Regions from separate parts of the Pseudoalteromonas sp. NEC-BIFX-2020_015 genome, predicted to be linked through region 1. Evidence: predicted binding sites of a transcription regulator. Region 1 holds the regulator's gene; each other region holds the start of a gene.
What was found. The regulator LexA, encoded in region 1, represses DNA repair genes until DNA is damaged. The targets are predictions, from matches to a motif close to TACTGTATNNNNATACAGTA.

Region 1 (11,311 bases):
AAACAATGCACCAAAAAACGCCATAAAAAACATCACCTCAGAGAAAATAAACCAACTCATACCTTGACGAAAAGAGCGATCCATTTGCGCTGAATATAAACCCTTATCAGACTCTTCAATGACATTTTTAAACCAACTAAATAACATAAACAACAACACGCCAATGCCTACATAGAGAATATAATGACCATTGCCACCTTCACTCTTAGCCTGCATCACAGTAAGCGCGGCACCCACTGCAATAAAAAACATTGCAAATGCACCGACTATTGGCCACGGACTTTGCGCGGGCACATAGTATTTTTCGTGATTTTTATCCATTTTACTTGCTCCTAAATAGCGATTAGTTTGGCGGCCTAATTACTGGCGACTAACTGCTTGCTAATATCAAACACGGTATAAGATAAAGTTATTTCTTCCACATCATCAGGGAGTTCCGTATCAACATAAAAAAGTAATTTAAACTCAACCTCCTCCCCTGCTTTTAAGGGCTGTTGATCAAAACAAAAACAGGCCATTTTATGTAGATACTTAGCTGCTTTACCTGGCGATACCGACGGCACAGCTTGCATTACTTTATCTTCATTACTGATATTTTTTGCTTTGAATAACACCTCACGCATAGCACCAGGTTTAACAACCACACTATATTCATGTGATTTCACCTTAAACGGCGCGCCACTTTGTGCATGCGTAGTAAAGCTCACATCTATTTCACGCTTTTCATTTATATGCGTGCTTTGCTTTGCTTGCTCTAGCGAGGGCTTACCATTAAGCCCTGTAACATCACAAAAAACGTCGTACAACGGCACCATTGCAAACGCAAAAGCAAACATGCCTAGGCATATTAAAACTAAGCGTTTAAGTAACGGTGCATGACTCATTACTTAATCTCCGGTGGGGTTTCAAATGTGTGATAAGGCGCTGGAGAAGCAACCTCCCACTCAAGACCTTCAGCACCATCCCATACTTTTGCCGGAACTTTGTCGCCACCGCGTGCGCATTTATACACCACAACAACAAACAGCAATTGTGAAAGGCCAAAAGCAAAGCCGCCAATACTAATAATCGCGTTAAAATCGGCAAATTGCAGCGCATAATCAGGGATCCGACGTGGCATACCTGCAAGACCAACAAAGTGCATTGGAAAGAACAGCACATTCACACTCACTAACGACAACCAAAAGTGCCATTTAGCCAAAGTGATATTAAACATATTACCCGTCCATTTTGGCAGCCAATAATATGCCCCCGCCATGATTGAGAAGACCGCACCTGTCACTAATACATAGTGAAAATGTGCCACCACAAAGTAAGTGTCGTGATATTGAAAATCTGCAGGAGTGATTGCCAACATTAACCCTGAGAAACCACCAATCGTAAACAGCACAATAAAGGCGATGCTAAATAACATGGGTACTTCAAAGCTAATCGAACCCCGCCACATAGTGGCTACCCAGTTAAATACCTTAACGCCCGTTGGCACCGAAATCAGCATGGTCGCATACATAAAAAATAGCTCCCCAGCGACCGGCATACCCGTCGTAAACATATGGTGCGCCCAAACAATAAAGCTCAACAACGCAATTGAGGACGTCGCGTAAACCATGGAGGCATAGCCAAATAGCCGCTTACGCGAAAAGGTAGGCACTATTGTTGAGATAATACCGAAGGCCGGTAATATCATGATGTACACCTCAGGGTGCCCGAAGAACCAGAATATGTGTTGGAACATCACCGGATCACCGCCCCCAGCCGCGTCAAAAAAGCTGGTCGCAAAGTATTTATCCGTCAGGACCATAGTCACGGCACCTGCCAATACAGGCATTACAGCAATAAGTAAAAATGCCGTTATTAGCCAAGTCCATACAAATAACGGTAGCTTCATCCAAGTCATACCTGGAGCTCGCATATTAACAATGGTCACAATGACATTGATTGCTCCCATGATTGAGCTAATTCCCATGATATGCACAGCAAACACAAAAAACGCGGTGTTATCGTTACTGTATGTAGTAGAAAGTGGTGCATAAAATGTCCAACCAAATGCAGGGCCACCACCAGGCATAAATAATGAGGCTAATAGAATTAAAAACGCGAATGGTAAAATCCAAAAACTCCAATTATTCATTCGAGGTAACGCCATATCTGGCGCACCGATCATCAAGGGCACCATCCAGTTTGCCAGCCCTGTGAAAGCAGGCATAACAGCACCAAATACCATGATCAAGCCATGTACTGTAGTCATTTGATTAAAGAAGTGAGGATCAACTAATTGTAGTCCCGGCTGAAACAACTCAGCGCGTATAACCATCGCCATCGCGCCACCAATTAAAAACATGGTCAACGAGAAAATTAAATATAAGCTGCCAATGTCTTTATGGTTAGTTGTGTACAACCAACGCTTAAACCCTTTTGCAGGGTGATGATGTCCGCCGTCATGATGCCCAGCTTCATTATGTTGTTGCTCTGTTACGCTACTCATTATTTAGCCTCCGAAGTTGCATCAATCGCGGCTTGTATTTGACTCGGTTGAATCATATCCCCAGTATCATTACCCCATGCATTACGTTTATAGGTAACGACAGCTGCCAATTGCTTAATTGATAACTGCTTAACAAATGCTTGCATCGCAGTACCTGGGCGACCATTAATCACCACATCAATATGATCATTAATATCCCCCAACACCACAGGATTACCTTTGAGCGCAGGAAATACACCTGGTAAACCCATTCCTGTTGGTTGATGGCATGCAGCGCAACTAGCCATATACACTTGCTCTCCCAACACCATTAACTCCTCTTTAGGGAGGGTTTGGTCAAGCAGGGCTGCATCTGCTGCTGCTGCCGTTTTTTTGGCTTGCTTCGCTTGTTGCAACCAATCGGTAAACGCTTGCTCAGACTTAGCCTCAACAACAACAGGCATAAAACCATGATCTTTACCACATAGCTCAGCACACTGACCTCGATAAATTCCCTCTTCATTAATTTTGGTCCACGTTTCATTGATAAAGCCAGGGTTTGCATCTTTTTTAACAGCAAAATCAGGTACCCACCAAGAGTGGATAACATCGTCTGAAGTCATCAAAAAACGTACTTTTTTATTAATTGGTAATACCAATGGCTTATCAACTTCAAGTAGATAGGTGTTTGTTTTATCTGCTTGGTTGGAAATTTGATCTTGAGGGGTTGATAGAATAGAGTAAAAAGCAACGTCTTCACCCATGTATTCATAATGCCACTTCCACTGCGACCCCGTAATTTTAATGGTCAAATCAGCTTTGCTGGCATCTTCCATCGAAATTAGAGTTTTAGTAGCGGGTACCGCCATAGCGATTAAGATTACAAATGGTATTGCCGTCCAGAGGATTTCTACTTTTGTACTTTCATGGAATTGGGCAGGTTTTGCCCCTTTTGATTTTCGGTGATGGATTAGTGCCCAAAACATAACCGCGAACACAATTACACCAATCACACAACATATAATAAATATTGTCATGTGCAGTTGATAAACATCATTACTTATATCTGTTACGCCCTTTCGCATATTAAATTGGCTATTTGCCAATACTTGCTGCGGTAGAACAAACAATATAAGCCACAAGGTAGAGCTCAGTTTACCCATGTGACGACTCCTTTGAATGCTATTGCAAAAATGCAAAGCGAAAAGGCGGCACTGCTATTAAATCGCGCCAATTCGTTTATTGTTATTTTAACTGAAAGTTAACAATTTATTTATGCCACAGGCATAAACACACTCATTAAAGAGCAATTGTTAATACAGTGTATTAACCAATTAGTTAAAAAATGAACAATTAGCAAGTTTTAATGGCAATTAAATTTTATTTTACTGCAAAAATAACAACTAAAAATCAGCGCGTTATTTTCCAAAGGAAGGTAATATTAAATAGCTAAAAGCAGTGGATAAGTAGGGGTAATAAGGCTTTGAATGGTACTTACAAGTGTGGGTTCTAATATATTAGGGGTTAAAAAATGTAAAGCATCAAACTTCATCTATTTGATGCCACTCTATGAAAAAGTTATTACATCCAATCGGCGTTACGAATAACACCAACAGCCAAACCTTCTATATTGAAAGATTCATGCTCTAGATCAACTTCAATTGCGCAGAAGTCATCATTTTCAGCATGTAAGAAAACTTTTTTCCCAGCTTTTTCAATACGCTTAACGGTTACATCATCATCAACACGTGCCACCACTACTTGGCCATTTTCAGCCACTTGAGTACGATGTACAGCTAATAAATCACCATCCATAATGCCAATATCTTTCATACTCATGCCCTGTACACGCAGTAAAAAGTCAGCAGCTGGCTTAAATAACAGCGGATCAACTTGGCAATGGCTTTCAACATGTTGCTCAGCCAATATTGGTTCACCCGCGGCCACCCTACCAATAAGCGGTAAACCTAGTTGCTCTGGCTCATCTTCTTCAACCAGTTGAATACCTCGGCTTGCACCAGGTTTCATTTTAATCACACCTTTTTTAGCAAGTGCTTTTAAATGCTCTTCTGCCGCATTTGCACTTTTAAAACCTAGCGTCTGCGCAATTTCTGCACGCGTTGGTGGCATGCCTGTATCTTTGATAAAAGCTTTAATAAGTTCGAGAATTTGAGCTTGGCGATTCGTTAATGGGCGCATACAACTGGGTTTCCATACAGTACATTTAACTGTGAGTATATACAGTTATATGAAAATCGCAAATTTAAATTGGCTTAAATAAAACCATAAATATTGATTGAATTTATTAGTATGAAGTTACCGATATGAATGTTAAAAAGTATAAAGTAAATTTAAACCCATTGGAGAATATGAACATATGAGTATTTGGTATCAACCTATCACCCTTGAACAATGCAAAAGTCTTGATAACGGTATAAGTGGACAAGGCACATTAATGAAAACCATGGGCATTGAGATTAGTGAAATTGGTGACGATTACCTCGTTGCAACTATGCCAGCCATCCCTGAGCATCATAACCCAATGGGAATAGTGCACGGTGGTGCTAATGTTGTTTTAGCTGAAACCGTCGCCAGTTATGCCGCTAATTTTGTGGTCGATTTCACAAACTTTTACTGCGTTGGACAAGAGATCAATGCGAACCATTTGAAAGCATCACGTAATGGCACGTTAACAGCAATAGCTAAGCCACTGCATTTGGGTAAGCGGACATCAGTATGGGAAGTAAAAATAACCAACAGCCGAGGTGAATTATGCTGCGTATCGAGGATGACCGCAGCAGTTGTTGAGCGTAAAATTAGCTCTGAACAGGATAAATAGTAATTTCAACACCGGCACCTATTGCAGATATGCGTAACAAGGTATCAACCTGTAATGCTTGATTAAAGCACTTTGGCGAGGTACCTGATTCAAAGCCAAGATCAAAAGTACGCTTTGAGCACGATAACCATTGTTTTAATGCTGCACGCGAACACGACTCTATTAACTCGCATAAGTGATTAATCGCCTTATCAGGAGAGGTTACTTCTCCTTTAGATTCAATGCGTGCAAGCTGTCGGTACTCATCTTTATCATAATGTAAAACCACAGCACTCTTTTTTAAGTCTGCAACTAACAGGCTAATATCTTGTTTGGATTCAAGCTCAAGATCTACATTTAAAAATTGAATTTCCGACATTATTTCTCTTTTATCTCACATTAAAAACAATGCAAACTTTAACCTATTTTTGCTTTTATACCAAATAATCTATCCCCAAGTCACCTCAAGATACATAATTCAACGTTTTATCTAAGCTAAAATCTACATGCGACAATTTGCCACATTGGCAAACCGAGTATAGCTTATAAAATACCGCGCTGAAAAATAATAACAAACAGGTAGTAATATGAATAAACGCATTTTTAAACACGCTCGTAAATTTCACAAATGGCTCGGGTATTTACTAGCAATTCAAATTTTAGCCTGGTTGTTAGGTGGTTTAGTAATGAGCGCAATCCCTCTTGAAAAAGTGCACGGTAAGCATCTTGCAGCACGCTCAATTAATAACCCATTTAATCAAGCCGATTACCCTACCTCACTTGATAATATTGTCTTGCAAGTTCCACAGCCAACTCAAATAACTTATAGTCATTTTTTAACCACCCCAATAATTACAGTGAATAACAGCGAAGGTGAGCATAGCTTTAATGGCCTTACTGGGCGTCCATTTTTACCACCGAGTAAAACCCAAATTATTGCAAATGCCCACGCTCATTTATTAATAGAAGCAAAAGTTAATAATGCTGTAATACTAACAACAGGCCCTCGTGAGGTGGGTTATAAACAAAATATTTGGCAAGTAACTTTTGATGACACCTTTAGCACAACGTTATATCTATCAGCAGATAATGGAAACGTTATTACTGTACGCAGTACTATTTGGCGTATTTTTGACTTTTTTTGGATGCTACATATTATGGATTACGACGAACGAGAAGACTTTAATAATCCATTACTGATCAGTTTTTCTGCCTGTAGCGTGTTATTTTGTATCACTGGATTTATTTTACTACTACAAAACTTCAGGTTGCCTCGACGTAAACAAACTCGCACATAAAATTCTCTTAATGGTGATGGCGATAACCACACGCCATCGCCGACTAAATTGCATATAAAAATAGCAATGTAAACTTTCTGATCTATAAAAATATACATTAGTTTAATTATTAAGTACTTAAGCTCGTCCGTTCAGCTGATTTACGCTATTGAATAATAACTCTAAAATACGCCCTCCTGTAGTTCACTTAAGTGATTGGATATGCCGTATTTTATTATTGCCTTATTGGCATCGTTGTTTAGTTTTAACCTTAATGCCGAGCAATTTACTCGCTTTTCTACAGCGAAAAGGCATTTAATCAAAACATTACCTACCGACGCTAAAAGCATTTATTGTGGCTGCGACATAAAACGCCAAGGTAAAAAGCTCGTTCCCGATCCAACTCAGTGCGGTTATGTACCGCGTAATGCAATAACCCGCTCAGGAAAACCAAATGCACGCGCTGTACGCATTGAGTGGGAGCACATTGTACCTGCATGGGAATTTGGTCATCAACTACAATGCTGGCAAGATGGCGGGCGAAAAAATTGCGTTAAAACCAGTGCTCAATTTCGTAAGATGGAAGCCGATATACATAACCTCGCGCCAGCCATTGGTGAAATAAATGCAGATCGCTCTAATTATCGATTTGGAATGATAGCGGGGGATGCTAGCCAATATGGCCGTTGCCAAGTAAAGGTCGACTTTAAACAACGCGTAGTTGAACCCCCTCTTTACTCGAGAAAACGTATCGCAGATGCTTATTTTTATATGCAAAAAACGTATGGATTAAAAATTTCGAGCAAACAACAAAAGCTATTTAGCGCATGGCAACATCAAGAATTAGCCCAAAAAATCAGCAACACCAAGTTATAGGTAAACGGTTGATTGGGCTAACTCGCAATAAGTCAAATATTGACGCGTAAACTCGCTTTATTAAATCCGCAATATTAAGCTTTATAAAGGGTACTTTTATATTTTCTAGCCAAGTCACCTCAAGATGCAAGCGTCTTGAGGTGACTTGGATATATAAAGCACCCGACCTAATTTCAGGCCAGTTAAAGATCTTGATGTGGGCCAAATACCTCATAATGAATGCGTGCAGCATCCACGCCTAGAGTAAGTAACTGCTGTTTAATTGCCGCCATGAAACCACTTGGTCCACAAATATAAAAGTCGCCTTCTGCCAGTGGTAATTGTTCAGCAACACGTGCAACATCCATTAAACCTGAAAAGTCAGGCTCCTCGCCACCTTGGTTTAACCAAGTATGGTGTGTTAATCGAGCATGCGCTCCGCCCTGCTCACGAATAAATTGATCAAACGAGTGCTGTTGTTTATTTTCACAGGCATGTAAATACGTCACTGGCTGATTAGATTGCTCACTTAGTAATGTTTGCAGCATTGCTAACATAGGTGTTTGCCCAACGCCCGCAGAGATTAATACCGCAGGCTTATCTTCTGAACGTAGAAAGAAATCTCCCGCTGGCGGATAAAGATCAACAAAGCTGCCTTCTTCCAATGAATGTAAATAGTTAGACACAATCCCCGGTGCTGGAAGCAATTCTTTTTTCACGCTAATACGGTAACTTTTACCATTACTTTGCTGTGAAATAGAATATTGGCGGATCTCACTGTACTGTGCATTATCGGGTTGTACTTTAATCCCTAAATATTGCCCGGATTTATGAGTGATCACTGCTTTTGAATCTAATGGTCTTAATATAAAGCTGGTCACTAACTGCGATTCAACCTGCTTATGTGCAATGATAAAACGACGCGTCCCAGACCAACCACCATGGTTATTTTTGCTATGGGCATACAAAGCCGCTTCTTCGGTAATACAGATATCTGCAAGTAATGCGTACGCTTCACGCCAAGCATATTCAACTTCTGGGGTAAACTGCTCTGGGATCAGCTCTTTTAATGTGCCAATTAAGTGACCGCCAACTATCGGGTAATGCTCCGGTAAAATATGCATACTGGCATGCTTATGATTAATACGCGCAAGCGACTCTTTCAAAACACCTAAATTATCAATATTTTGGGCATATGCAGCCAGCGCATTAAAAAGCGCAAATTGCTGACGACCACTGCGTTGATTCGCCATATTAAAAATATCTTGCAGTTCAGGGTTATGGCTAAACAGTCGCTTATAAAAATGCTCAGTAACCACAGTACCGGCCTCAGCTAACAAAGGGACTGTGCTTTTAACTATTTCAATGGTTTTATCAGATAACATACTACTTCCTAAAGCTAAATTACTAACCATGACGCCCATCAACACGACGCCGCGTTAAAATAGGAATACAATGGATCAAGAACAACAAAAAGGCCACTAACCACAAAACAGCACTTAGCTGCCACGTAATATGCGGCCCAATAACAAAGGGTAATAACGAACGAACAATCGCTGCAACAAGCACCAAAGCAAACGCCACAGCCATTGTGTGTGGAATAATTAAAGGCCGGCCTGTATGGCCATGAGATACGCGTGTCATCATCGCAAGAATCATCATGCCAATCGTACCGATGGTGATCATATGTAGTGCGTCTTTAAACAAAATAACAGGGCTATAGAAACTTAGTGCAACCAATGCTAAACCAAACCCAAGAGCTAAATACGAGAAGTGCAACGACCATAGCAGTGGCACCTTGAGCATTTTATTATTCCACCACAACAATGAGCGGCTTAAATGCAATACAGCAACAACGGCCAATACCCAACCGGGATTAACACTTGATATGAATAGTTGGCTGATAAAATAAAACGCGACAGCAAATAACGAGCTGTAAAGCAGCACTTTATCCAAACGTGGAATACGTACTTGTTCAGCTAAATCTAAGCCGCGAGCGGTAAAAAAGGGCAGTACTCGCCCTGCCACCACGCCTACCAATAAGGTCATGACCAAAACGGCGGTATCGACAGTAGCCAAAGCCAACAGCATTTTTTGCTCAATGGCGAGCCATAAATAAACACTATTGAGCACGCACAATGCACCTAGTATTGGCAAAAACTGGTAGTTATTTTTACTTTTGGCTTTTAGTAGCATATTTGCCAGCGCTGCAATTGCGCCTAGCCACCAGATCAATTGGAAAAATAATACCGCATATAAATTGGCGTTCTCGAGCCCCAATCCAGTAATAAAAAATGAACCTCGAGCAAGGAGCCAAATCACCGTGAGTAGCATTAATTTGTAACCACTTAAACTCGGCACACCGGTCCACGTTTGAGCCGCTGTTAATAAAAAACCAACAGCAACCGCACCGGCAAAGCCAAACATCATCTCGTGCGCATGCCAAAGTGTCGCGGGCATACTTAAGCCCCAGCTAACATGGCCCGTTAAAATAAGTAACCAATAACCGATCGACAAAAAAGCCAGTAGACCACCGGCTAAAAAGTAAGGCCTAAATGCCAACATCCATAATGGCCATTGGTTTACTTGATAAAACTTAATGCGTGCAGGCACTGGTTCCGTCAGATTTATTGGTTGCATTAGCGTACTTCCTTTCCTAATCCATTAAGCGCCACACAGCGCAGCACATAACTAACTTTCAAAACAGTCGCAGCAAGAATTGTTGATATATGCGCCACTATTTGTAACGTCATCGGCAAGTAATGAGCATACGGATAACTCAATAAAACCGTCACCAGCATAAACACTGTACTTACACCTAAAGCAACATTTGCCCCCGTTAGTAAGCGAGTATAAAAATCACCAACAGTGGAAGCAGGATAATAATCATTCGATATTGGTATCAACATAAAAAACCCTCACTACGTTACATATAACAAGCTACTGCACAGAGCGAGCCAACATTAAATTCTCATTAAATACATAAACTTAAAATTAAACACATTGACAACCATGTCATTATGACTCACCCTTAAAAGTGCAAATAAACACATATGAGTCAAATTGACATGCTTAATAACAATACCTTGATTAGTAGCGCGCTTAAATTAGCCGCGCTCAGCACCCAAAACCCACATTTTGAGTTACTGATCCAATGCATTAATGAGGTCGTGCCTAGCGATGCAATTGCACTGCTTACACGCCAAGGTGATGTATTAAAGCCAGTGGCTATTCAAGGTCTCATGCCTGACACGCTCGGCAGGCGCTTTATTATTGATGAACACCCGCGTTTACAAGCCATTTGTAGCGCGAGTCAACCACTTCAATTTGCCCATGATTGCCCACTCCCTGACCCATACGATGGTTTGTTGTATGCTAAAACGGGCGATATTCCTGTGCATGCTTGTTTAGGTGTGCCTTTGCTTGATAGTGAAGGTAAATTACTAGGCGTGATCACACTCGACAGCCTTGATGCGCACGCATTTGATACACTAAACCTTGATTACTTAGCTCAGCTTGGCACATTGTGCGCCGCGCATTTGCATACCGCGCTGCAACTACAGCAGTATCGGCACCACGCACAACATAGCAGCGCTTTAGTACAAGCGCTTAATCACGAAGCTATCACCCGCGATGGCACCGAGATCATCGGCGAAAGCCCAGCGATACAAAGCCTAAAAAACGATATTAAGCTCGTCGCAGGCTCTGAGTTTAGCGTGCTGATCCAAGGTAACACTGGCGTAGGTAAAGAGCTTGTTGCTCGCAACATACATTTGCATTCAAAACGTAGTGAACAGCCGCTAATACACTTAAATTGTGCGTCATTACCAGAGAACCTCGCCGAAAGTGAATTTTTTGGGCATGCTAGAGGCGCATTTACTGGCGCTCATAATGCGC
Region 2 (11,311 bases), on a different contig from region 1:
ATCCCTGTTTTTCTGACTTAATTAACGACTGTCCACCTGCTAGGTTTAAATCAGGGTTTGCTAATACCGTTGAGTAAAAAAATACATTTTCGATAGATTGTTTATACACATCTAAATTGAATGCGGTATTACTAAAAATCTCTGCATCAGTGTATTTTATCTGTAAATTATGATTACCACGTGGCCCTTGTGGCGCTGCATTAAATGGCGTGCTTGCAGCGTCTTTTATTGCGTAGGTTTTTTCACCTTTATTGATATCACCAATAACATCAACCCATGCAGAATCTTGTTGCGATTCAAAATAGTTGTAGGTCATTTGCAGTGATTTATCGGCATCAAAGTCATAACTTAGTTTTGTGAAGAAATTACGCGACTTTGCTTCAGATAATCCATATTGTGTACCGAGTGCATCACCTTCAGCGTCTCTTAATACGCCATTATTTTCAATACCTAAGCTGACAATATAGCTAAAGTCATCAATTTCACCTGATGCGGTTGTCGTTACTTTTAAACCAGCAGAGTCATCAAGCTTTACCGCACTAAATTGTGTCGATGCGGTTGTGTTTAAACTAAACTTACTGTTTGTTGCAGGCTTTTTAGTGATGTAGTTAATGATACCCCCCGCAGCACCATTACCATAAATAGAGGTCGCACCTTGAATAACTTCAATTCGTTCAATGACATGAGGGTCTAATGAACGCATACCTAAAGATCCATTTCTAAGTGGTGTTGATTGCGGGACACCGTCAATCATAACAAGTGCTGCACGGCCACGTAATGTTTGTGCAAAGTTACTTGATGTTCCACTGCTTGAGGCAATGCCGGGTACATACATTGCTAATATACTTTGCAGATCAGTGGTTACTTTAAGTTGTGCTGCAAGTTCTTTTTGGCCAATAATTGTTACCGATGATGGAATTTCATCAATACTTTCAGCGATACGGCTACCGGTAACTAAAATACGTTCTAAGTCTTGTGGTTCATCGTTGGCGGTTACTTGAGCTGAAATTATAAGTGCTAGGATGCTAAGGTTGGTTTTGATCATATTCTTAAAAATGCGCAATATAAAAATGGAACGCAATAATAAACTAATTGGAAATGATTCGCAATTGAGTTCCTCTTTAGGGTTGTGCACGTTTCTAAAATGATTTTATGGTTTTAAAGTGTAATGACACTGCATTTAAGAAGTGTCATTACACGAAGAGTTACATTTTCCTTTCACTAAGCAATGTCTTTAACTCACTTAATTGTGTTTTTAATTCGTTTATTTGCCCTTGTGTTGCTGGCATATCATTAATGTTTGTTTGCTCTTCACGCGCATTGCGGTGCTCCTCAGACATTACCTCTAAAATAGCGCCTACCATCATGTTCAAAAACACAAAAGCGGTCAAAAATATAAATGTAAGGTAATAGATCCAGCTTAGCTTATACACGGCCATGGTTTCATACATGACGTCGGTCCAATCTTCAAATGTTGCCACTCTGAACAGAGTAAGCATCGAAATAGACACATCCCCCCATAAAACAGGGTTTATTTCAGAAAATAACATACTTCCTGTTGCTGCATAGATATAAAAAATAACAAACATTAGAAGGGCGATATAGCCCATTTGTGGGATAGCTTTAAGCAGTGAATTAACTAATAAACGCAGTTCAGGAACCATTGATACCAGGCGTAGAACGCGAAAAATACGTAGCAACCGTGCTATAAATACACTTGAACCTGCAGCAGGGTATAAACTGCCTACGACTACTATTAAATCAAAGATGTTCCACCCTTTGGAAAAAAAGTCTTTGATGCCTTTACTCGCGATATAACGAATGATCAACTCAATCAAGAAAAAGACGGTGATGCCAATATCCATCCAATGTAAAAAAAACTCAACCGTTGGATGTAGTGAGTAAGTATGTGCGCCTACTGTTAATGCAGAAATTATAATAACTACAATAACAAATGATTGAAATATTTTACTTTTATCGATACGCTGGAACAGCTCGTGTAACTGCGACAACATCATAATTAGCCCTTAACGGTTATAAATAAAAACGAGTGCAATATACAGCAAAATAGTCATGGATGAATTACTTTTCCGGTTTTAAATGTAAGGAATTTTTAATGCTTTTCAATATGCTAAAGCTCGCTATAAGTGCGATGCTAGTGATTTTTTTAACCGCATGTAGCTCAAATTCACGTTACCATGAAATTCAATCTGCACGGTTAGGTGAATGTAATTATATGGCTGATAAAGAGTATCATGAGTGCATAAAGCGCCAAGAAGATGGCTACGATGAGTTTAAAAAGCAACGAGCAGAGCAGCAAGCGACTAAAAATGACTAAAACACAAAAGCAATTCGATAAAGTACTGCGTGTCAATTTAACGCGAGCTTGTGAAGAAATTAAAGATGAACTAAGTGAATTTAGTTGGCTAACTCATGAGATAGATTTAAGTAAACCAACTACATCACTTAAATTAAGCTGTTACTTTAAAGATCAATTTGCGCTTGAGCAAGCAACGAAAAATCAAGATACTCAATTAGTTAAAAATATAATAAGTAAAAAACTTGCAAGCATTGATTTAACAGTCAAAAAATTTATATTTAGCGCTGACAATATTTAGGATTATGATGTTTTCTAATTTAACGAATAAACAAAAGCAGCGTGGGCTGCTCATATTAGCAGGTTTATTTTTTATATTTGGGCTTTATCAGCTTCAACAACCCGTAGGTGCAAATCATGTGCTAAGCAATGGCTTTGTAGTGGCCATAGCGTTCTGGGCGTTTTCACGACGTTATAGTCAGCAGTTTTTAGAAAAAAATATGGTTACAGCGGCTATTACACGTGAAGGCAATGAGTTAATCATTAAACAAAGTATGGTAAATAAACTATCTCGGCTTGATATCCCCCGTATTAGCAAAATAACAATTGGTGACAATTACTTAAGTTGTATATTGGATGGCAATGGTCAAGGTTTTGATTTTCAATTAGTGGGTAAAGCGTGCGAGCTCAAAACACATATGTGCTCAATTTTAGCAGCTAATGAGCAGCAAACTATTCAAATCACGCTTGTTTAATTTGGTATTGCGATCACATAAGGCTATAATTCTACAAAATAGTAATAGAGATCAATAATGACTGTTCCTACTCGTTCACAAATTACCCCTGGCAGCGAAGTTAATATCGTTTTAAAAGAAGATCAGCGTAGCGGCACATTGACCCAAGGTGTTGTTGAGCGCCTACTCACTAAATCACCTAACCATCCTCATGGTATTAAAGTTCGTTTAGAGGATGGACAAGTAGGGCGAGTGAAAGAGATATTGTCATGAGTGTACTTACCCAAGCTGAATTTTGGCAATTGGTTACCGTAGAAGATAAAACCGCTGAGCCAGAGTCAGTGAGCGAGCGCTTAAAAAACTTACTTACAGATTTAGACGACGATCAGTTAATTGAATTCGATAAGCAATTTAGTCTCTGTATGCGACAAAGCTTTACGTGGGAGTTATTTGGCGCAGCGTTTGTAATGGCAGGCTGTAACGATGAGTATGGCTTTTCAGAGTTTCGCTGTTGGTTAATATCTCGTGGCGAAGCTGCTTTTAACGCAGCCCTCGATAATGCAGATTCATTGGCCGATTGCACGCCTGTATACCATTTAAATGAGCAACCCTATCCCTATTTAGATGAGTATGATCTTATTGCAGGCTTATTGTACGAAGAGCGCAATGAAGATGAACTACCTTTTGCTCCATCAGGGCAAGAACAGCCTAAAGGTAAACGCTTTAAAGACAAAGCTAAGTTTTTAAAACTCGCGTATCCGCAATTATTTGCTAAATATTGGCAATAATTTTAACTATAAAAAGTAAACAACGATTCATTATAGGTTTGTTTAATTTTAATAGACATTGCATGTTATGCTGTAAATACAAACCACTCTAAGTCAGGTATTTAATGGGCTATCGTAAAATATTACTGTGTTTCGTGTTTGTTTTTTTTAGCACTACAATCAGTGCTAAAACTGAACTACCAAGCAATAAAAGTCAGTTTATTAGTTTGTTAAACACTAAAGTAGGTACGTATAAGTTAGTTTCAGGCAGCGCGAGTGTGTGCACTGATGGGCAATTATCATGGTTTGATAAAAGCGCGCCAAGCCTAGGGTTTAAACTAGGTGAAGGGATTGTTTTTACCGCCTTGCATCATGGAACGCAAACGAATAAAACGGCAAACTTTTGTTTAGTGACGACTAAATACAAATACACAACGCAAAGAGTTACGCTATCGCTGCGCCATACTCGTTGTGAAAATCAGGCTGATAATTTAGATACGAGCCAAATGCTGCATTTCATCTCGCCTACGCGTATTCAATACAGTGTTGAAAATACCAATGTACGCTGTGAGTTTGAGCGCCAGCCATAATACCAATTTTATTAAAAACGTGATCATTCTAGCAAATTAAGTAACTCACTAACTACGTTAAAAATTACTTGTATAGAACAACTACATATCATAATTTTTCCTTGTTATAACCTTTTATAAGTTACAGCTTATTTTTGGCAAATGTAGCCAGCGAGTGGTGTATTGTGGAGATAAAAATTCACGTTTCATATGCCACGCTTGGCTTTGTTGCTGACTTGCCAGAGCAAGCGTATTGCTGCCATAACGCGCATTTACAGAATCCAAACATTTCATTAGTTTAATGTTATTTTTATTCGGCGTAAAAAGATCTGATTGCTGAAATTGCTGTGAACTAAGCTCTAATGCTCCCACGCCACACTTATAAAAGCGAACATTTTGTTGGTATAATTGTGCAAAAACCTCGCTAATTGCATTGGCAAATACACAGCTATCAGCGCTAGATGTGGGCAGCTCATACACTAATGATTTTTTATAAGCGTTTAGTTCATGTGGGGAGCTTGCCACAAATAATAATAAGCGTTTAGTTAAAGAGCGTTGCAGACGCAATTTTCGAGCAACAATAGTACAATGGTTTATCAAGGCTGTTTTTAATACCGTTGGATCTGTTAAACGTTCACCAAAGCTACGAGTCGAAAAAATCTCACGTTTATCTTGGCGTACTTCATCCCACTCTAAACAGGTTCGGCCGTTTAGTTCATCCACAGTACGAGCCAGTACCACATTAAATAAGCGTTTCATTTGCAGTGGATCTTGTTTTGCCAAATCAAGTGCACTGTTAATATGAAGTTGCTTTAACTTTTTGGCTAAACGTTTGCCCACTCCCCATATATCAGCGACATCCATCGCAGCTAAAATACGCAGTCGCGCTTGTTCGCTATCAATGACAGCAACCCCGTTAAAACCCTTAAGTTTTTTAGCAGCATGATTTGCTGCTTTGGCTAAGGTGGGCGTTGAGCCAAAGCCGACCCCCACAGGTAATTTAGTTTCACGCCATACTGTACGGCGGATCAAGTGTCCGTACTGATGCCAATCATTAATTAAAGGAGTAAAACCGGTAAAATGTAAAAATGACTCATCAATTGAATATATATATTGTTTATCACAAAAACGACTGATCACATTCATCATTCTATCGCTTAAATCTGCGTATAACTCATAGTTAGATGAACGAACGACCACTTTATGCTTAGCCAATAAATGCTTAACTTTAAAATAAGGTTGGAATTTAGGAATATTTAAACGCCGTGCTATAGGGCAAATAGCGCACACGCAGCCATCGTTATTAGTAAGAACTACCACCGGTTTTGAACGAATTGCGGGATCAAATACTTTTTCTGCACTGGCATAAAATGCTACAGCATCCACTAAGGCGTACATTGGTGTAACTCAGGACTTGGACGATGTAATCGAATAGAGCGAGTGACAACCCCTTCTAATTGAAATTCATCGGCATCACTTAGTTGCACAGGTGAATATAAAGCTGAGGCTGAGAGTAAGCGGGCATTAGTTTTGTCTAATAGCTTACATACAAATAAGCCATTTAAATTAGCCACAATAACGTCCCCATTTTTGGCTTCTTCAGCGCGATCCACAAGCAATAAGTCACCATCAAAAATGCCAACGCCTTGCATTGACTCCCCAGAAGCCACACCGATAAATGTCGCATCGGGATGTTTAATTAATAATTGATCCAAAGATAAACCAAGTTCTTTATATTGGGCGGCTGGCGATTCAAACCCGCATACGCCCGCTTCGATATATATAGGAATGACATGCATAGATAAAAACACATTATACTGTATGTTTATACAGTATAATGTAAAGTTAGCTAAAAAGCCAAGCAGGGGGTGACAGTAAATTAATTACTAAAACTTAAATACATGATTTTTATGTTTATTATTTTTTTCTTTCTAAAGTCTAGCTGTGTCTTTTCATCAATATAGAGAAACCATTATTTATAGTGAAATATTCAGCCAGACATAAGTACTTACTCAAATGCTGCTGAGTTCAAGCGCTAAGTGATGGTTACTTTGTTTATTGTAGGTAATTTCTTCTAGTAAAAATAAAAAATTCCCTTTAACGTTAATAGCTTCTTGATTATTTAACAAATCACGATAAAGTGCATGTTAAATAAAAATACGTATTTAGTGATTTATTATTCACAAAGGTGCTAGGTTTAATACTTGAATTCAAGAAGGGATAAACATGTTTAACACAGTTGTAGGCAGCATCAATAATCTTTTATGGGGTGAAGGGCAAGTCCTTATTTATATCCTGCTGTTTACCGGTATTTGGTTTTCAGTGCGACTAAAAGCTGTGCAAATTCTAAAATTTAAACATATGTTTAGCCTGCTTAAAGGCAGCAGTAAATGTAATAAAGACGATATAAGCTCTTTTCAAGCGCTTTGCACAGGCTTAAGTGCCCGTGTTGGCACGGGGAATTTAGCCGGTGTAGCGGTTGCTATATCACTGGGTGGCAGTGGCGCAATATTTTGGATGTGGGTCATTGCTATATTAGGGATGGCCACAGGCTTTGCTGAAAGCGTGCTTGGTCAAGTATATAAAGTACGCGATAGCCAAGGTGAATTTAGAGGCGGCCCTGCTTATTATATTAAACAAGGTTTAAATAGCCGCAGTCTCGCTATTGCATTCGCATTGTGCTTATTTTTAGGTTACGGCTTTACCTTTAGCGCTATGCAAACCAATACCATAACCGATGCACTTAATTTCGCATTTGAAATTCCAACATTCTACTCTGGTATTGTTATAACCATCCTCGCAGGCTCTATTATATTAGGTGGTTTCAAAGCCATTGCACGCTTTGCTGAACGAGTAGTGCCCGTGATGGGGATTATATTTGTGCTGGCTGCGGTCATTATTACACTACTCAACTTTAGCCAAGTACCTGCTATGTTAAAGGATATATTCCTATCTGCGTTTGGCCTGCAAGAAGCCGGTGCGGGGGCAATGGGAGCTGCAATAAAAAATGGTATACAACGCGGTTTATATTCAAACGAAGCAGGCGCGGGCAGTGTGCCGCATGCATCAGCTAGCGCCTCACCAACACCTAACCACCCTGTAACTCAAGGATATATTCAAATGCTGGGTGTATTCTTCGATACTATTGTACTGTGTAGCTGCACCGCGGTGATCATCTTACTTGCTAATGTGGATATTAGCGGCGAGATGGAAGGTATTCGTTTAACGCAAGCAGCTATGACCGCACATTTAGCACAGGGTGGCGTATATTTTGTGGCTGCAGCCATTACTTTATTTGCGTTTACTTCTGTAGTGGCCAACTACGCCTATGCAGAAAGCAACCTGCACTTATTTAAGCTTGATAACAAAATAGGGCGCGGCATTTATACACTATTATATTTATCAATGATGATGTGGGGCGCGTCTGCAACATTAAAAGAGGTGTGGGATTTAGCCGATATTGCGCTGGGTTTGATGACCGTGGTTAACGTTATTGCCATTATATTACTCACCCCGACTATTTTAAATGTAACAGATGATTATAATAAGCAAAGAGCCCAAGGTATTGAACCTAAATTTAATGCAAAAAATGTCATTATTCAAGGTAAGACCGAAAAGGGTATTTGGCATTAAATAGCTCGCTTATGCTGAATATTTAATTGAATAAATATTCAGTGTGATCGCGCTAAAATAATTAAGTATTACCATGATAGAGATATATGCAGGTAAAACTGCTGCAAAAATAATTGCCGAACAAGGCTTTAAAGCACCGCTTTTTAACACCTTTTTAGGTGCATCCGGTGGGCCTAAATGGTTTACTTTATTTGGTTTAGATAAGTATATTTTTGGTGAGTTTTTTAAAAATAGAACGACGCAATTAAACTTAGTTGGCTCATCAGCCGGTGCATTTCGCGCTGCGTGTTTTGCACAAAAGGATCCTGTTACAGCGATTGAGCGTTTAGCAAAATCGTATTCCCAAACACGCTACTCAACCGCTAAACCAACATCAGCGGAAATAACCGAAAAAGCAAAACAGTTATTAGACGATGTTTTTGGCCAAACAGGTGTTGCCGAAATTATTAATAATCCTATTTTTAAAGCACACTTTATTGTCGCTAAATCAAATGGCTTTGTAGGCAGCGATCATAAAGCATTACAGTTATTAGGCTTAACAAAAAGCTATTTGTATAATCGGGTTGATCGCCGATTTTTAACAAAGCAATACGAGCGCTTTATTTATCAAGCACCTAATAGTGATTTTTCAATTGAAGACAGTTATAAAATTAAAACTACTCAATTAGATTTAACGAGCGAAAATTTAAAAGATGCTTTATTAGCATCTGGTTCAATCCCATTAGTTATGCAAGGTATAAAAAATATTGCCGGCTCACCACCTGGCATGTACCGCGACGGCGGAATTATTGATTACCATTTTGATTTAAAAATTAACAACCCAGGTTTGATTTTATACCCACATTTTAATTCAGACCCCAAGGCAGGGTGGTTCGATAAAAATTTAAAACGCAAAGTTGCGACTGAAAATTACGACAACGTGGTAATGATCACCCCATCTAAAAAATTCATCGCCAGCTTACCTTACGGAAAAATCCCAGACAGAACAGACTTTACAAAACTCGATACCGACACCCGAATAAAATATTGGAATACCGTATTTAGCGAAACCGAAAAACTAGCCGACGCATTTGATAAAAATCTAACAATAGGTAAGTTTGAAGTAAAGACAATTTAAGAATGTGAGTGTTTTTTACGTACAGCTTACGGTACGTAATATTAAAGAAAGGGCGAAAAGCCCTTTTTTATTAAGTGGTTAAGGTAGTTTTCAGATGTGACAGTTTGACTTTAGTGATACATAGGGTCACAAGCCTTAACGTATTTTATTTCATTTTCTTTTGTACGATTATTTAGATATAGATCGGTGAAGTAATTACAGACAGCAAGCTTTTCCTCATATCCTTCTTTAGTATATTTAGAATGTAATTCTTGCATATATTTATCAGCTTTATGTTTATTGGACTCAATCTGTAATTTTTTCTGACGTTCCATAGCAAGCTCAAGTTGCTGTTCAAATGTTAGAGCATTTGGCTCTTTAGTAGCTTTTTGATGTTCTTTAATATTACTTAAGAAATTTTGTAGTTTATTGTATTCGTAGGCTTCTTTAGCAAACCAAAGAGTCGCACCAGCAACGACTATGATAAGGTATAGTTTAAAATCATTGAAATTCATATTTAGTCCATTAAATAGAGTAGAGGTAAGTGTGGAAATAATAACAGGGTTATGGATGATTTTATAGGTACATTGAAGCCCATAAGTTATGGTAAGTAATATAAAAAAAGGGCGAAAAGCCCTTTTTATTAAATAGTTAAGTTCATTATCAGTCGTTAAAGTTTAGCTTTTAAATTTAGTAAATCAGTTCGTAAAACTTAAAAGAACAAATTCAAAATATCCCGCATAAGCCCAAATAAACGTACCAATTATTGTTAGTAAATAAGTATTTAATAAACCTTTATATTTACGCTTTACCATATCAGTATATTTTTTGTTGTTGGTCTCTGCTTCTTGAGGATTAACTAAGGATCGAAAATTACTATCTATTACAAATGAAGTATCAGTGTGATATGTCAATTGGAATAAGCCATCATTAAATGTTTGATATGGATCTTTAAGTTCCTCTTTAAGACTAGGGTATAAAGAATGTGTAAATGATGCTAGTAACCCAAATACAGTAAGAACAGCTCCAAGTGAACCAATATAATCTATATTTGACATACATATCGTAAGTAATAAATGTATTACAAATAGTAAAAACACAATGAACCAAAAAATAATAGAACGAAATATATCAATTTCACCAAAAAACATAAGTATTTGTATTCTCTTGCTTTCCATCATTATAAATCCTTCATTTAGAGTTAACCTGATTGATATCTCACCAATTATATCTAAAAGTTGGCTTTGTAGGTCAGATAAATATCCATCTTGTGTTTTACTTTTCTCTTTAAGTATTTATAGATTCAGGGTTTCTTGCTTAGCGATTTATATCGATGGACTAATTTTTCACCAGACGGTTTAACTTTACCCCAAGGAGTAGTAATTATAGGGTCATGATAGGAAACTATACAATTTTCAGATGGGGGAGTCGGAGGAGATAAATTATTGGAGTTTGGTTTAGCTGACGCATTTGATATTAGCCTAGCAATAAGAAAATTTGAATCTAAATTAATTGACACTTTAAGAATGTGAGTTAATTTTTCTTACGGCTTACGGCTTACGGCTTACGGCTTACGGCTTACGGCTTACGGCTTACGGCTTTAACAATACAACCCATAAATTACGTTATGTTAAATTAGGTTGGTTGAATTAAAGTGGGCGTAATTACACGAACTAGCCCACTTTTAGAGGGTTTGAATACTTAATTTAGCTCAGAATCTACCCAAAATTTAGTCCCTTTTAATACAGCTTGTAATGCAAGGCCGCTTTCGGTCAATGAATAAACAGTTACTTGATCGGCGATTGCTTCGGCAACAATAGCACCGCCTTTATCTTGGTATTTAGCGGCTGCATCGGCATTACCACCGAAGGCCCAACCATGTTCAACAAAACGATTTAATGCAGCTTGATTATGAAAAACCATCACAACATTAAAATCTTTTACACCTAAACCTAGGCCTAAACCAGCTTCACCCATATTCATATAAGTAGATTTACCCGTTAGGTTATTTTTAACAACCCCATAACCACCACCAAAACTGGCTAATACAACGTTAACATTGGCATTATCGAAAACAGCATAACCAGCCGCCTTTTTAATTTGCTCTTTAACATCGGGCTTTTCTTTGTATAATTTTGTTAGCGTATCAGCTCTCATATTTTGCACAAGATCACGCTTTTCAGCAGGAGAAGCAC
Region 3 (11,311 bases), on a different contig from region 1:
CTCATATTATCCTTTGCAATTTTATTGATATTTGGTAAGCAACTTTTACTTAATCCATTTAAACGCTTGGAGCGATCGCAGCAAGTCTTAGCCGAAAGTGAAGAGCGGTATAAGTTATCAATCAGTGGCACTACAGACGGAATTTGGGATTGGGATATAGCCAATAAAACGGTTTATTACTCCCCCCGCTTTCGAGAGCTATTAGGCTATCAACATCATGATATCGAAGGGTTTCCAAATAAACTAAAAAGTTTTAAACAAAAAATACATGAATTAGATAAGAATAGGGTGTTAGATGTTTTTACTTTGCATTTAGAGAATAATCAACCATGTGACATTGAGTTGAAATTGTACACAAAAACACGTGAAATAAGACACTTTAGGCTTAAAGGCATTGCGTTAAAGAACGATAAAAACAACGCTATTCGTATGGCGGGTTCACTTACTGACATAACAGAACAAAAGACTGGGCAAGAGGCATTAAAGGCTGCAAAAGAGCAAAATGATTTATTAGCGAATGCGATCGAATCATGCAATGTGGGAATTTGCATAGCCGATGCAACTTTAGAGGGCTCACCGCTTGTATTCATTAACAGTGCGTTTTCTCGGATCACGGGCTATGGTAATGAAATTTTAGGACAAAACTGTCGATTTCTCCAAGGAGTCGACACTTGTGCTGAAACGATTAAAGAAATCAAAGAGGCGCTGCAAGCTAAAAAAATTCATCGTGTAGAGATTTTAAATTACACAAAAGAAAATAAACCATTTTGGAATGACTTACAAATATCTCCCGTATTTAGCAATGAAGGTGTACTTAGTGCATTTGTTGGAATACAGCAAGACATTACTGAAAAAGTAGAAGCTGAAAAAGAACTTGTTGAAGCTAAAGGGCAGGCTGAGTTGGCTAATGTGACAAAGAGTGAGTTTTTAGCAGCAATGAGTCATGAAATACGAACACCGATGAATGGTGTACTCGGCATGTTAAACTTATTGAAACACTCAAAGCTGAATGAAGATCAATATTATAAAGTAAAGGTTGCTTCCAGTAGTGCGAATTCTTTACTGACTTTGATAAATGATATTTTAGACTTTTCTAAGGTTGATGCAGGAAAACTTGAACTAGAGATATTAGAGTTTGATATTCGAGATATGCTAGGTGAGTTTGCTCAGTCTGCGGCGGTGCCCGCACATGATAAAGGTCTTGAATTTATTTTAGATATGACTCAAGTAAATGTTTCGTGTGTTCAAGGTGATCCAGGGCGGTTACGACAAATATTAACTAACTTAGTCAGTAATGCAGTTAAATTTACTGCTTCAGGGGAGGTATTAGTTGAGGTCATACTAAGTGAATTGGATATAGAAAACTGGCAACTCAGATGCAATATTAAAGATACTGGCATAGGCATAACGCAGGATCAGCAAACTAAGTTATTCAAATCATTTTCACAGGTTGATGCATCAACAACGCGAAAATTTGGTGGTACAGGGCTCGGCTTAGCGATCGTTAAAAAATTATGTGTGCTTATGAATGGGGATGTGAGTGTTGAAAGCGATGATGGAAAAGGTAGTTGTTTTAGTTTTTATGTACAACTTTCAAAATCTGATAAGGCACAGCCCATAATACCTAATGTGGATATCAGCAAATTAAATATACTGGTAGTTGATGATAATTGCACGCACCTTAATGTATTAAGCTCACAGCTTAAACATTGGGGGGCGAATGTTAAGGTGGCGATGTCTTCAGCGGATGCATTCACGGTCGCAAATACCTTCTATGAAAAAAATAAGCGTACTTTTGATATTGGTTTTCTAGATATGGATATGCCGGGTATGAATGGTATTGAATTAGCAAAAGGATTGCTTGCTAATGAGAGTCACAAAAGTATTCAATTGATTGTTATGACGACAATAAATGATAAGGGCGATGATGCATACTTTGAAAAAATGGGTTTTTCAGGTAGCTTTAAAAAGCCAGCAATAACATCTGATTTATTTGCGGTATTTGCGAGCACGGTAGGCAGCGGAGCTTACTCTGATAGAGCGAGCCAGTTGTCACAACAATTCACAAAAACACTGCGCAGCAATGGCGCTGTGGAAAATATAATATGGGAACCTTCAATTCGAATTTTACTTGCTGAAGATAATCAAGTTAATCAGATTGTTGCAATAAGTATGTTGAACAAACTAGGATTACATCAAATAGATGTAGCAGCAAATGGCGAAGAAGTGATTAGTTATCTAAAAAACGCCCAGCAATTTGAACAATATACCGCAGTGATTATGGATTGTCAGATGCCAGTAATGGATGGTTACGAGGCTACGCGGCAAATTAGAGAACTAAAGTGTGGAAAAATATACGCAAAAGTTCCAATAATCGCGATGACAGCAAATGCCATGGTAGGTGATAAAAGAAAGTGCATTGAAGCTGGGATGGATGATTATGTACCCAAACCCATTATGCAAGATAACTTACTCGAAAAACTGCTTTTATGGTTACCCCATTCCTTAAAATGAAAATAAGATAAGCTAACATACAAGCAGTGCTTGAGCTGATTTTTGAACGCCCTCGTTTAGAATACATTCTGTATTTAAATGTTGATTTATTTATATGCAATTTAGTTATTTAGCGCTAAGTTTATAGAGTCAGATCACACGCTATGGCACTTTTTATATTTTTTATTGCTACCACATGGACACTCATCATTACGATTTACTTTTATATCAGTAACAGGGAAAATTTCGCCATCTAAATAGCGCCATAGCTTATTTTCTTTGATAAATTGTGATTTTTCATGTAACTGACAATATAAATTTTGATAAAAATAACTAGCGCAAAATTCAACATAGCCTGTTTCTTCGTTGTGGTCAGTACTAATGACGCTTAATGATATAAAGCGACAACTATTAGCAAAGTCAGCAATTTCTATTACAGGGTTTTCGGCTTGTTTTTCTTGTGCATAAGTTTGGTAAACATATTTTGCGTTTTTTAGGGCATATGCAACAAATCGAGAGCGCATTAGCTGTTCTGGGCTAGTTGCTTGTATTGTTCCTAAGTGTAATTTTTCACAGCAGTCTTGGTAGCTTTGAAGGCTCCCACACAAGCAAGTTTTGTCAGTATGTGTAGTCATAGTTCAAATATGTTTATTCAAAAACGGCATTTTAGCAGTTTATTGAGCTAATGCTATCTCTGTCATGTTTTGTGTCTTAGTAAAGCAATATAGCTTTGCGCTAGCTTGGTCTAATTTTAGTGAGAGATTACTAATTTGATTATCTTTTACGATATCAGTCCATGTTATCACCGCTGCAAAATTACCATTATGTAATGCAGAATTTAAAACATATTCTAAATTCACAAGATGCTTTTGTCTTATTACTAAGAGCTTACTTGTATCAATTGAGTATGAATCCAGCAGAGCTTTACTTGGTACATGATCTGGTGCTATTAATAATGTCCATGCATTTTTATTATTATAATGATGTAGAACCTTTAGTAGTTCAAAAGTAGCTGATATCTCATCCTCAATTTGAATTAAATTTACTGACGAGCTTAGGTTATCTTGTTGATAGCTTTTAACGGTTCTAACAGTAATTGGCTGTAACATAGGTTCTACTCACTGGTTGTTTATACAGTATGTGTATACAGTAGTTTATACAGTGTTTGTGTGCAAGCGTTTTTTGCCAATTTTTTATACGATTACTGCCTTTAATTTTTTTTAATAGATCAAATGCGGAAGTGAAAAGTTTAAATCTTTTAAATTTCAAATATTTATTTTTTAGTGAATTAAAAAATCGTTTAATTCCTTTGGCTAGGATTGTGATGGGATTAGGTGAGAAAACTGTTGTTGATGAATTTGTTCATACAATGATGCTGCATAACATTGTGCATCTTTAAAGCGACGTGTTGTTATGTGTTTACGTAAGTCTGCTAATGTGATCGTTGCAGGTTCATAGCCTTGGCTGCTGGCTAAAGTTAACCATACCGCACCATGAAAAATGCTACTGGGTACGCCTTGGCCTTTAATAAAAAATAAGCCCAGATAAAACTGTGCCTTGTGATTGCCTGCCATCGCAGCTAGACGCATCCATTTAGCGGCCAGAGGGACCTGTTCATTTTTTAAATAGTAAAGTGCTTTCGTTACTGTTTTGTCCGATGTTTCAGGTGTGGGGTCTTTATTCTCAACTGTTGTTGGTTGAGTTATAAATGACAACACGTTTTCAAGTTGTTGTTCAAGATCAAGGCCAATTGGAGATGTATCAGTCATAATGCCACGCATGTTATTTTTTTTATACACTACGTAAGTTTAGTCTAAGACCGGGTGATTTGTCCTATTATTCTTTTAATCTGTGATAAAATTACGAAATTATTCCCCTGTGAAAATGAATTATCATTATGCTTGATGCGTTATTTAAAATTAGCGCGCACAATTCGACTGTGCGCCGTGAATGTATTGCTGGTTTAACGACCTTTATCACCATGGTTTATATTGTTTTTGTTAATCCGGCCATGTTAGCTGAGGCCGGTATGGATCAAGGTGCGGCTTTTGTTGCTACTTGTATCGCAGCTGCAATTGGTTGCTTTATTATGGGCTTTTGGGCTAATTATCCATTAGCGTTAGCGCCAGGTATGGGATTGAATGCGTTTTTTACGTATGGTGTGGTGCTTGGTATGGGCCATACTTGGCAGGCTGCGTTAGGTGCCGTGTTTATATCGGGCTGCATTTTTTTGCTTTTAAGTTTATTTAAAGTGAGGGAGTGGATAATTAACGCGATTCCGCTTGTTCTTAAACAAGCTATAGCGACAGGCATTGGTGCTTTTTTAGCGCTTATTGCGTTAAAGAATGCTGGAATTATTGTCGCGAGTCCAGCCACGTTAGTTCAGCTTGGAGATATAACTTCTGCGGGTCCATTACTTGCAATTTTAAGCTTTTTTGTCATCGCGGCGTTATTATTTCGTGATTTCAAAAGTGGTGTATTGATCAGTATTTTATTAGTGACATTGATTTCTCTGAGTTTAGGCTTAGTGCAATACCAAGGCGTAATTTCTATGCCGCCTTCACTTGCTCCTACATTTATGCAATTGGATTTTGCTGCTGCGTTTGAGCTTTCTATGCTCAGTGTTATTTTTGCTTTTTTGTTTGTTGATTTATTTGATACCTCAGGTACTTTAGTTGCTGTAACTCAAAAAGCAGGTTTAGCCGATGAAAAAGGCAATATGCCTCGCTTAGGACGAGCATTAAGTGCTGATAGTACGGCAACAATTGCAGGCTCAGTACTTGGCACATCTACGACAACGTCATATATAGAATCGGTGGCGGGTGTGTCTGTTGGAGGGCGTACTGGTTTAACCGCTGTTGTGGTCGGGCTGTGTTTTTTATTGATGATGTTTTTTGCACCGCTTGCGAAAATGGTCCCTGCTTATGCTACCGCTGGTGCAATTTTATATGTTGCAGTTTTAATGCTGCAAAATTTAAAGTTTGTAAATTGGGATGATATGACAGATGCCATTCCGGTCAGTGTAGTGCTGTTAATGACACCTTTAACGTTTTCAATCGCGCATGGGATTGCACTTGGTTTTATTTCTTATACGGCTGTTAAAGTATTATGTGGTAAACGTGATGAAGTTAGTATCAGTGTATGGATACTAACAGCGATGTTTGTTATTAAATTTGCATTTTTGTCCTAATAAGATAAAACGAAGAAAAAGTGATCACCACTTTTTCTTCGGTGCAAATAAAATATCTAAGTCGTCTTGTTCTTCTTCGTTTTTCTTTTTTAATGCCGTTGCATTTGAAGCTTTAAGTTCAGTACTAATTGTTTCCAGGTAACCTTCCAGCTCAGCCCGTTTGGTTGTTACATACTCATCGGTGTAGGAAATTGCAGAAATAGTCGCATAAGCTTTTTCAAAGTATTGCCTAGCTGAGCCGACCATATTAGCTGAACGTGCTGATAAACCTCGCTTTATTTGACTTTCTATATTTATTTTTAGTTGGAGTTTTTCTAGGCGTTTGTCTTCGGCAACGAATACTTGGCTATCTACTTTCCCTTTTCCATGTTCAGAACGTAGTATCACTCTTAATTTTTTTATACCTTGGATCAATGCAATGAGTTGCTTGTCGTTATCCGGTAACGCTAAGTTCTCACCGTTTGTCCCTTCAGGCTTGTTTGCTAGACGTTCTTTTGATTCTTTTAGGCGGTTTTTTAGTTCTTTTGAAGTGGGGGATAATTGTACCATTGAAGATAGCGCGTCATAAATACGACGCTGAATAACATATAAAATGTGATCTGACATGGGGATATTGGCGCTATTAAGAAGCACATCTTCAGACTCTTCGATGATCTTTTTTTGTTTTGTAAGGTCTTTACGACGCTCAGTCTCTTGTTTCTCTTTATGTTGTTGTACAGCACTAACCCAAAGGGCAATGACGATCAGCGCAACAATTAACATAATAATAATAGAAACGATCATGGTTTTGGTCTCTGGTTTCTCAAACTAATAATTTTTATCTTACATTAAATATATGCTAACTGGGTAGTTTTGCGCAGCTTATACAAAATAAAATTAGCATTGTGGTTATTTATTACTATTAATTGCACGTTCATAATATTTTCCAATTTGAATACCAGTCAAATGATGGCTACCTCAAGGCGTAGGATTATGCTAGCCTTGATGCATTAGTCTTATAAATGTACCTGTGGCTGTATTTATTTTCTTTAAGAAGAAATAAAGCTTGGCTTGAAGCGGTGTAACATTTATAAATAAGCAGTATAACAACACTAAAAATGCAGCCATGAAATTACAACAACTCAGATACATCGTCGAAGTTCAAAACCATAAGCTTAATGTATCAGCAACAGCTGAAAGTTTATTTACCTCACAACCAGGCATCTCTAAACAAGTTCGTATGTTGGAGGATGAACTCGGCGTGCAAATTTTTGGACGAAGTGGCAAACATTTAACTCATGTGACCAGTGCTGGGACTGAAATTATTAATATTTCACGCGAGATTCTTTCTAAAGTCGAAGGAATTAAAGCGGTCGCAAATGAGCACACATTGCCAGATCAAGGTAAGCTGAATATTGCTACAACGCATACGCAAGCACGTTATGCGCTGCCTAGTGTTATTCAAGGCTTTATGAAGAAGTACCCTGCAGTATCGTTGCATATGCATCAAGGAACGCCGCAGCAGATTTCTGATGCTGCAGCTAGAGGGGATGCGGATTTTGCAATCGCAACTGAAGCATTGCATTTATATTCAGATTTAGTGATGTTACCGTGTTACCACTGGAATCGCAGTATTGTAGTTGCAAAAGATCACCCCCTAGCTAAAAAAGCAGATTCACTTACCGTAGCTGATATTGCAAAGTACCCATTAATTACGTATGTATTTGGTTTTACTGGGCGTTCAGAGCTTGATAAAGCATTTAATGCACAAGGGCTTGACCCCCATATTGTTTTTACAGCAACGGATGCCGATGTGATTAAAACTTATGTGCGCCTTGGGCTAGGGGTCGGTGTAGTTGCATCAATGGCAATAGATCAAGTCTCAGATACTGATTTGGTGTGTATTGATGCGAGTCATTTATTTGAAGCCAGTACGACTAAAATCGGCTTCAGAAAAGGCAGTTTTTTACGCAGTTATATGTATGATTTTATAGAGCGCTTTGCACCTCACTTAACAAAAGAGCGTGTTGAACGGGCGAGCTTATTACGAAATCAAGATGATGTAGACAAATTGTTTGAAGGTATAGATTTACCTGTTAAGTGATGAAGCATTAAAAAAGCCGCAAAAGCGGCTTTTTTAATGCGTAAAACTTAACACTCGATAATATTGACAGCTAAGCCACCACGTGCGGTTTCTTTGTATTTTGTTTTCATGTCGTTACCAGTATCAAGCATCGTTTTAATTACCTTATCCAATGATACTTTTTGTTCGCCACTGCCGCGGATTGCTAAACGGGAGGCATTAATCGCTTTAATTGCGCCCATTGCATTACGTTCAATACATGGCACTTGAACAAGCCCACCTACAGGATCGCAGGTTAAACCTAAGTTATGTTCCATGCCAATTTCAGCCGCATTTTCAACTTGTAATACATTACCACCAACAATTTCAGTAAGTGCACCTGCGGCCATTGAACAGGCAACGCCTACTTCGCCCTGACAGCCAACTTCAGCACCTGAAATTGATGCATTCTTTTTATAAAGTATGCCAATAGCAGCAGCAGTCAACAAGTAGCGAGTCGCGATATCGCGATCCACCTCTTTAATAAATGTATGGTAGTACATTAATACCGCAGGTAATATACCTGCTGCCCCGTTAGTAGGAGCGGTTACTACACGACCACCTGCGGCGTTTTCTTCATTGACGGCTAAGGCAAATAAATCAACCCAATCCATCGCGCGAAGTGGATCATTACTGACTTCAATATTGAGTTTTAAATACAGACTAGGTGCGCGGCGCTTTACTTTTAAACCACCCGGTAATATACCTTCAGTACGCATGCCGCGTTCAATACACGCTTTCATTACTTGCCAAATATTGAATAATTCATCTTTTATGGCATCTTCAGTGCGAAGTGTTTTTTCATTTTTCATCATTAAGCTTGATACGCTATACCCGGAGTCTTTACACATTTCGAGTAATTCTTTAGCGCTGCCAAATGGAAAAGGTGCAGGATTTTCTTCGCGAATATCAAGTGCAGCTTGTTTTTCGTTATCAAACTCTTCATCGGTTACAATAAAGCCACCGCCGATTGAATAATAAACTTTACTGTGGAGTTTATCGCTTCCTTTAAATGCAATAATTTCCATTGCATTTGAATGCTTTGGTAAGGTTTTACGACGATGAAATACGATCGCACCTTGTTTCGGGAATTTGGCTTGATGTACTTGATTTAAGTGGATAACTTGTTCATTTTCGATTTTAGTGAGAATATCATCGACTAAATCGGCATCGATCGTTTCTGGGTCATAACCCGCAAGACCTAGAATAACGGCTTTACCTGAACCATGACCAATACCTGTTTGTCCTAATGAGCCATACAGCTCGACTTTAACGCTGGTGACATCGGTTAATAAGTTTTGTTCTTGTAGTTCGTTAACAAATAAACGCGATGCGCGCATTGGGCCGACGGTGTGAGATGATGACGGCCCGATGCCAATACTAAACATATCAAATGCACTGATCATAATTACTTTACTCTACTTTTTACTCAGCACGATTGCTGCCTTTGAACGGTCGCACATAATAACGCGTAATTATACCCTTGTAACCATTTGCAACAGAGTTTTAAACTGGTATGGCGAGCTGTTTTGTAAAGTTTTTTATAATGCTTGCAGTTGCGCCCCATAGTAATCCATAAGGGGTTGAAAACCCTTGTAAAGTGATTATCTTACCAAAACGCTCAAAATTTATAGGATGCCAATTATTTACATTAGCGAGTGCACTAACTTGCAGCAAAAAACTTGCAGCGACTTCATTTTTATCAGCTTGCCAAAATGTATTGGGTGCTAACAAGCCTACATAGGGCGTAATCGTGAAACCTGTGAGGGTGGAGTAATCTGCTAATTGACCAACGATAGTTACATTCGATGGGGCAATATTAAGCTCTTCATTTAGCTCCCGCAGTGCGGTATGGCGTAAGTTTGTATCGGTTAATTCATGTTTACCGCCAGGTAAGCAAATTTCCCCCGGGTGATGATTTAAAAAAGTAGGGCGCTTGCATAATAATATATGTGCGCTGTTGTCTATATCAATTAATGGCAACATGACTGCACTGGCCCGTTGTGGACGTTTAGAGCGTATACTCTGAATTTGCTGCGCATGCTCATTAATAGGTGCGCTTAGCTGAAAACGCGCCATAAGCTGTTGACTATTCACACAGGTTACTTCAATAAAGGTAGAATTTTGTTTACTTTATCGTAAGTTTCTTGGTATTCCAAATCAACGTGAGAATCAGCGACAATTCCGCCGCCAGCCCAACAATAAATATGTTGTTTATGACATACTAAAGTACGAATAGTGATACTGGTATCCATATTGCCACAGGCGCTTAAATAACCAATTGAACCACAGTAAATACTGCGACGATGTGGTTCTAGTTCTTCAATAATTTCCATCGCTCGAATTTTGGGAGCCCCAGTGATTGAACCTCCGGGAAATGCCGCATGAAGTTGATCAACGGCTGTTTTATCATCAGCTAATTGCGCAGTGACTGTACTGACTAAGTGATGCACTGCGGGGAAACTTTCAATAGCAAATAGAGAGGGGACCTGCACTGTGCCAGGCTTTGCAACTTTGCCTAAATCGTTGCGCAGCAAGTCAACTATCATGACATTTTCAGCGCGGTCTTTGGATGATTTTTGTAAGCGCGTTGCTTGTTGAACATCTGTTACTTCATCAAGGCTGCGTGGTAGCGTGCCTTTGATTGGTTTGGTTTCTATGTGCCCGTCAGTGATGGCAATAAAACGTTCTGGGGAAATAGATAAAATAGCGCCATCAGGGTGATTGATAAAACTTGAAAACGGCGCTTTATTGGCTTCTCTTAATAGGCAGTAAGCTTCCCATGGTGATCCTTGGTATTGCGCTTCGAAACGTTGAGCAAGATTTATTTGATAGCAATCGCCACTTTTTAAATAAGCTTGAATTTTTGAAAATTTAGCGCCGTATTGATCTCGGCTCATATTAGATAACCAGTCACGGGTTATTTTAAATGCTTGCTGTTGTGTTGGTACATCATTTAAAGGCGTTAAATACAGAGCAAGCCTGTCGGTATCAGGCTGGGCGACATAAAACCAGCTGTTGCGTTGTTTATCGTAAATAAGCGCATCTGGGTAGAGTCCAAGGCTAAGCTGTGGCATATGAATATCGTTAATGGCTTGCTCAGGAACTTGTTCAATAACTCGGCCAAAGTCATAACCAAAATAGCCAAGCCAACCACCGCTAAAAGGTAAGGCGGGTTGAATTTTGCTGCTATCTAATTCATTAAGCTCTTGCTGCATAATAGCAAAGCTGTCTTGAGACGTTACTTGGCCATCAATATAAGTGAGGTTATTTTTAACCTCTAAGCGTATTTTTGGTGCGATAGCTATAATATCATAGCGACTGTTCACATGATGGCTATTGGCCGAATCTAATAGTATTGCGTAGGGTAAATGAGCAAAATAGGTGAAAAGCTCTATGCAGTTGAGCGAAATGTCTAATTGAATGCAGGTTTTTTGTTGGTTTATCATCTATTTTTTACCCTGTAAAACTGGCTCGAAACGGGCTGGGAGGGTATCATAAGTTATAATTTTTTGGCAGCGTTTCGT

Region 2: umuD (translesion error-prone DNA polymerase V autoproteolytic subunit) is a predicted target of LexA. The motif match lies at 6,203-6,222, and genes of this name have one in related genera.
Region 3: HH219_RS19105 (SulA-like leucine-rich domain-containing protein) is a predicted target of LexA. The motif match lies at 3,626-3,645, and genes of this name have one in related genera.

What each region holds. Positions count from the first base shown of each region.
Region 1 covers NZ_JABCJL010000029.1:38,079-49,389, reverse strand. Annotated here, with positions in the region: gene HH219_RS18110 (cytochrome c oxidase subunit 3) at 1-321, opposite strand, end outside; gene HH219_RS18105 (cytochrome c oxidase assembly protein) at 357-884, opposite strand; gene ctaD (cytochrome c oxidase subunit I) at 884-2,485, opposite strand; gene coxB (cytochrome c oxidase subunit II) at 2,485-3,627, opposite strand; gene lexA (transcriptional repressor LexA) at 4,046-4,663, opposite strand; gene HH219_RS18085 (PaaI family thioesterase) at 4,842-5,303, shown strand; gene HH219_RS18080 (hypothetical protein) at 5,281-5,661, opposite strand; gene HH219_RS18075 (hypothetical protein) at 5,870-6,580, shown strand; gene HH219_RS18070 (endonuclease) at 6,782-7,435, shown strand; gene hmpA (NO-inducible flavohemoprotein) at 7,618-8,799, opposite strand; gene HH219_RS18060 (NnrS family protein) at 8,822-10,054, opposite strand; gene HH219_RS18055 (hypothetical protein) at 10,054-10,323, opposite strand; gene norR (nitric oxide reductase transcriptional regulator NorR) at 10,468-11,311, shown strand, end outside.
Region 2 covers NZ_JABCJL010000028.1:36,167-47,477, forward strand. Annotated here, with positions in the region: gene HH219_RS17705 (TonB-dependent receptor) at 1-1,045, opposite strand, end outside; gene HH219_RS17710 (ion transporter) at 1,206-2,015, opposite strand; gene HH219_RS17715 (hypothetical protein) at 2,117-2,338, shown strand; gene HH219_RS17720 (hypothetical protein) at 2,331-2,618, shown strand; gene HH219_RS17725 (hypothetical protein) at 2,623-3,072, shown strand; gene HH219_RS17730 (YwbE family protein) at 3,130-3,324, shown strand; gene HH219_RS17735 (DUF4240 domain-containing protein) at 3,321-3,839, shown strand; gene HH219_RS17740 (hypothetical protein) at 3,944-4,408, shown strand; gene HH219_RS17745 (Y-family DNA polymerase) at 4,523-5,785, opposite strand; gene umuD (translesion error-prone DNA polymerase V autoproteolytic subunit) at 5,773-6,186, opposite strand; gene HH219_RS17755 (alanine/glycine:cation symporter family protein) at 6,614-8,020, shown strand; gene HH219_RS17760 (patatin-like phospholipase family protein) at 8,094-9,137, shown strand; gene HH219_RS17765 (hypothetical protein) at 9,248-9,631, opposite strand; gene HH219_RS17770 (hypothetical protein) at 9,815-10,297, opposite strand; gene HH219_RS17775 (YSC84-related protein) at 10,818-11,311, opposite strand, start outside.
Region 3 covers NZ_JABCJL010000033.1:27,524-38,834, forward strand. Annotated here, with positions in the region: gene HH219_RS19095 (PAS domain-containing hybrid sensor histidine kinase/response regulator) at 1-2,514, shown strand, start outside; gene HH219_RS19100 (YchJ family metal-binding protein) at 2,649-3,128, opposite strand; gene HH219_RS19105 (SulA-like leucine-rich domain-containing protein) at 3,168-3,602, opposite strand; gene HH219_RS19110 (sel1 repeat family protein) at 3,807-4,262, opposite strand; gene HH219_RS19115 (NCS2 family permease) at 4,391-5,683, shown strand; gene HH219_RS19120 (hypothetical protein) at 5,708-6,466, opposite strand; gene cysB (HTH-type transcriptional regulator CysB) at 6,789-7,766, shown strand; gene HH219_RS19130 (L-serine ammonia-lyase) at 7,814-9,190, opposite strand; gene HH219_RS19135 (CoA pyrophosphatase) at 9,291-9,881, opposite strand; gene pabB (aminodeoxychorismate synthase component I) at 9,887-11,233, opposite strand.